2 regions of the Winogradskyella sp. MIT101101 genome follow, and region 1 is predicted to be linked to the other one. Evidence: riboswitches for the same ligand, from Rfam matches in the RefSeq annotation. Region 1 holds a riboswitch; the other holds the start of a gene.
What was found. Region 1 has a riboswitch for S-adenosylmethionine ahead of SIB89_RS06920 (O-acetylhomoserine aminocarboxypropyltransferase/cysteine synthase family protein). Riboswitches for the same ligand answer to the same signal wherever they lie in the genome.

Region 1 (2,484 bases):
ACTTTACTTGGGTCTTTACCAGAAAAAGCTCCTCCTCCATGGGCGCCTTTACCACCATAAGTATCTACAATAATTTTTCTTCCTGTTAGACCAGTATCTCCATGTGGTCCACCGATGACGAATTTTCCAGTAGGATTAATATGGTACTTAATATCATCAGTAAATAATGGTTTAATATGGTCAGGTACTTTTGCTACTACTCTTGGGATGAGGATTTCTACAATGTCCTTTCTGATTTTAGCGAGCATGGCTTCATCAGAATCAAAGTCATCATGCTGTGTAGAAACCACAATAGCGTCAATACGTTGAGGTGTGTTATCGTCACTATACTCAATCGTTACTTGACTTTTAGAATCTGGTCTTAAATAAGTGATGTCTTTATTTTCCCTACGAAGTTCAGCTAATTCCTTTAAAATAATATGCGAAATATCTAAAGCCAGTGGCATATAATTGTCGGTTTCGTTTGTAGCATAACCAAACATCATCCCTTGGTCACCAGCACCTTGCTCTTCTTTGGAAGCTCTATCTACACCACGATTAATATCCTCAGATTGCTCATGTATTGCTGAGAAAACACCACAAGAATTGCCATCGAACATGTATTCGCTTTTGGTGTAGCCAATCTTATTAATGGTATCTCTAGCTATTTTTTGAACATCTAAGTAGGTGTTGGATTTTACTTCGCCTGCAAGCACCACTTGTCCTGTGGTTACCAAAGTTTCACAAGCCACTTTAGACTCCGGGTCAAAAGCTAAAAAATTATCTATTAAAGCGTCACTAATTTGATCAGCTACTTTATCTGGATGACCTTCCGAAACACTTTCTGAAGTAAATAAATATGGCATAAATCTCTTTTAAATTTTAATGTATTCTTGAAAAACCTATTGAGATTGCTTGGTTGCTAGAGAAGTTGAAAACCTAACTGCTTTAGCATTTTTTATTGAGGTTGCAATCAGAACAAATTTTTCCTCTTTTTTAATCTGGGCAAATGTACAGATTAAAATTTAAGATAAAAAAGGTTTAAGCGATAAGAAACTTGAAAATAGTTTGTTCATTTACAATTGAATCTATATCAATATGATTATAGATTTAAGATATATTACATATTTTTCAAAAACAAGCGTTTATTTTGTCGATTTCATAAATAATTTAAAAACTTGCCGTTTTATTTTGAAATTAAAAATTTATAACACAATATTTGTACTCACAAAGTTCAAAACACTTACTGAAATGTTATCAAGAAAGGTGGAGGGATTAGACCCATTGAAGCCTTAGCAACCCTTAGATTTACTAAGAAGGTGCTAAATTCTACTTGAATTTGCGAGTCATTTTTTGCAAATTTAGATAGATAACCCAAGACTAATTACTCATCTGTAATTAGCATATTTCTTCATAACATTTTTCTATTAAGTATGCCTCTAACCGAGGTCTATTTGGCTTTTGTTTTAATTATTTATTAACTCAAAAACTTAGAAAAATGAGTACACAAAAATTCGCAACAAAAGCGTTGCATGCAGGACACGATGTCCAAAACAATGGAGGAACCAGAGCTGTTCCTATTTATCAATCCACAGCATATGTTTTCAATGATTCTGACCATGCTGCAAATCTGTTTGCTTTAGCAGAAACGGGTAATATCTATACAAGAATCAACAACCCAACAAATGATATTTTAGAACAACGGTTAGCGTCATTAGAAGGCGGAATTGCAGCAGTAGTTACAGCTTCAGGTACATCGGCAATCGCAACAAGTTTGCTGACCTTGTTAAAAGCTGGAGATCATATTGTAGCATCCAACAGTTTGTATGGCGGAACCTATAATTTGTTGAGCGTAACATTACCGAGACATGGTATAACGACCACCTTCGTAGATCCATCAGATCCAGAAAACTTCAACAAAGCTGCTCAAGAAAATACAAGGGCTTTTTTCATTGAATCCTTAGGGAATCCAAAATTAGATGTGTTGGATATTGAAGCTATTTCAAAAGAAGCAAAAACATACAAAGTACCTCTTATTGTTGACAATACAGTTGCAACACCGTATCTGCTAAACCCAATTGACTATGGTGCAAATATTGTTATCCATTCATTAACAAAATATATCAACGGTAATGGAACAGCACTTGGAGGAGTCATCATTGACGCAGGTACTTTTGATTGGGCTAATGGAAAGTTTCCTGAATTCACAGAACCATCACCTGGTTACCATGGCTTAGTGTATAATGAAGCTCTTGAAGAAGCTGCATTTATTGCCAAAGTAAGGATAGAAGGCTTGCGAGATTATGGAGGTGCTTTGAGTCCGTTTAATGCGTTTCAGATTATACAAGGTTTAGAGACCTTAGAATTACGTATAAAAAAGCACAGCCAGAATGCTCTAGAATTGGCGAAGTGGTTACAAGAGCAACCAGAAGTGACATGGGTAAATTATCCAGGTCTAAAAACCAGTAAATACCATGAGCTTGCTAAAAAATATTTACCTCAAGG
Region 2 (2,484 bases), 300 kb from region 1:
ACCTTCTTGATACACTACACGAATTATGCCAGCCTGATGAATCAACTTACTACATTCCTTGCAAGGTGATAACGTAATATATAATGTTGCTCCTTTACAAGATTGTGTTGAGGATGCTACTTTTAGAATGGCATTAGCTTCAGCATGTAAAACATACCACTTAGTATAGCCTTCCTCATCTTCGCAGTAATTTTCAAAACCTGTTGGTGTTCCATTATAGCCATCAGAAATAATCATTCTATCTTTTACAATCAGCGCTCCTACCTGTTTGCGCTTACAATGAGACAGCTTTCCCCACTCTTGTGCAATTCTTAAATAGGCCTTATCGTAACGTAATTGTTTTTCCTTGGACATTAAGCATTAATGTAAGTAACGAATATAAAAGGTTAGAATTGTATAAACAATTTACTTGCCGTTAAAGTTTTATCAATTATGAAGCGTTTAACAAATCACTACCTATTATCATTGGGATCACCAATCCAATAACAATAGCAGAAAGGACCATGACCCAATCTCTACGCGAAAATCTAAAGATAGTTTGAAACAAGAACCCTAAAAATAAGATAATGAAAACCACAATGATTTGAGCTATCTCTATACCAATGGCAAACTCAATAAGAAATGCCAAAGAGCCATCGTCTAACATCTTTGCTTCACGTGCAAAACCTAATCCGTGAATAAGTCCGAAAAAAAGCGTGGTAATAAAAAGCACACTAATTTTATTGTTTCGTTCTTTTTTGCCTGCGGTAAACACATTATAAATAGCCGCTATTAAAATGGTTATCGGTATTAAAAATTCTACCAATTTGCTGTTAACGGTAACAACATCATAGGCACCTAGAAATAGAGAAACTGTATGGCCTACTGTAAAGAGTGTCACCAAAACCAAAACACGTTTCCAGTCCTTAAACACATAAGGCACAGCTAATACCATCAAAAAAAGCACATGGTCGTAGCCATTAATATCTAAAATATGGTTAATGCCTATTTTAACATTAAACCAGAAGTTTTCTAACATAATTAATTCATTTGGGATAGTCCAAAGTTACGATTAAAATGCAATATGCTCTAGTTAAAATAAAGTGAATAAAATTTGCTTATTGATAATTTCTTTCGGAATATTGTGTACACAAAGTTCAATTAACTTATTGAGATGTTATCAAGAAAGGTGGAGGGATTAGACCCATTGAAACCTTAGCAACCCTTAAACTTATTAAGAAGGTGCTAAATTCTACTGTTTATAGCGAATCATTTCTCGCAAATTCGGATAGATAACCTAAACGAAATTACACATCTGTAATTCCATATTTTCTTATAACATTTTTCTATTAAGCACACCTTTACGGTGCAATTGACTTTTGGTTTTACCAAAAAAACAACTATGACCAAACGCAATAGTAAAGTAGAAATCGAATTGTTAAAACGAATCTTAGTCCTCGATGGAGCCATGGGAACCATGCTTCAGCAGTATAATTTCTCAGAAGAAGATTTTAGAGGCGAACGTTTTAAGGATTACCCTTCGCCACTAAAAGGCAACAACGATTTGTTATCCATAACACAACCAAAAGCCATAGCAGAAGTACATGCTAAATACTTTGAAGCTGGTGCAGACATCGTTGAAACCAACACATTTTCTGGCACAACAATCGCCATGGCAGATTACGATATGGAAGATTTGGTGTACGAGCTCAATTTTGAATCCGCCAAAATTGCGAAACAAGTTGCTGATGAATTCACAAAAGCCAACCCAGAAAAACCACGTTTTGTGGCAGGTAGTATTGGTCCAACCAATAAAACCGCAAGTTTATCACCAGACGTTAACCGACCAGAGTACAGAGCGATTACTTTTAACGAATTACGAATTGCCTACAAACAACAAGTTGAAGCCTTAATTGATGGTGGTGTTGATATCCTTTTAGTTGAAACTATTTTTGACACGCTTAATGCAAAAGCAGCTTTATTCGCTATTGAAGAAGTTAAGGAAGAACGAAACATAGACATTCCGATTATGGTTTCGGGAACGATTACAGATGCTTCGGGTAGAACTTTATCTGGTCAAACGGTTGAAGCTTTTTTAACCTCAATATCTCATATTCCTTTATTGAGTGTTGGCTTTAATTGTGCACTTGGTGCAGAACAGTTGAAACCATATTTACAACGGCTTTCTAACGAAACTGAATTTTTTACCTCAGCACATCCCAACGCAGGTTTACCTAATGCTTTTGGAGAATATGATGAATCACCCAAACAGATGCAAGGCTTTATTGAAGACTATCTTAAGGATGGCCTCATCAATATAATTGGTGGTTGCTGTGGCACAAGTCCAGATCACATCAAAGCTATTGCTGAAGTTGCTCAGAAATACAAACCAAGACAGATAGTTGTTAGTTGTTAGTTGTTAGTTCACAAAAAAGAAGAAATGAATTATATAGAATTAGACGTTTGGAAATCATCTAGAGAATTAGTTAAAAAAGTTTATCTCTT

Region 2: linked by a shared signal. The riboswitch ahead of SIB89_RS08080 (homocysteine S-methyltransferase family protein) and the one ahead of SIB89_RS06920 (O-acetylhomoserine aminocarboxypropyltransferase/cysteine synthase family protein) in region 1 are both predicted to bind S-adenosylmethionine.

What each region holds. Positions count from the first base shown of each region.
Region 1 covers NZ_CP138982.1:1,476,083-1,478,566, reverse strand. Annotated here, with positions in the region: gene metK (methionine adenosyltransferase) at 1-845, opposite strand, end outside; SAM riboswitch class I at 1,231-1,355, shown strand; gene SIB89_RS06920 (O-acetylhomoserine aminocarboxypropyltransferase/cysteine synthase family protein) at 1,478-2,484, shown strand, end outside.
Region 2 covers NZ_CP138982.1:1,773,396-1,775,879, forward strand. Annotated here, with positions in the region: gene SIB89_RS08070 (deoxycytidylate deaminase) at 1-354, opposite strand, end outside; gene SIB89_RS08075 (HupE/UreJ family protein) at 431-1,018, opposite strand; SAM riboswitch class I at 1,154-1,278, shown strand; gene SIB89_RS08080 (homocysteine S-methyltransferase family protein) at 1,382-2,395, shown strand; gene SIB89_RS08085 (four helix bundle protein) at 2,420-2,484, shown strand, end outside.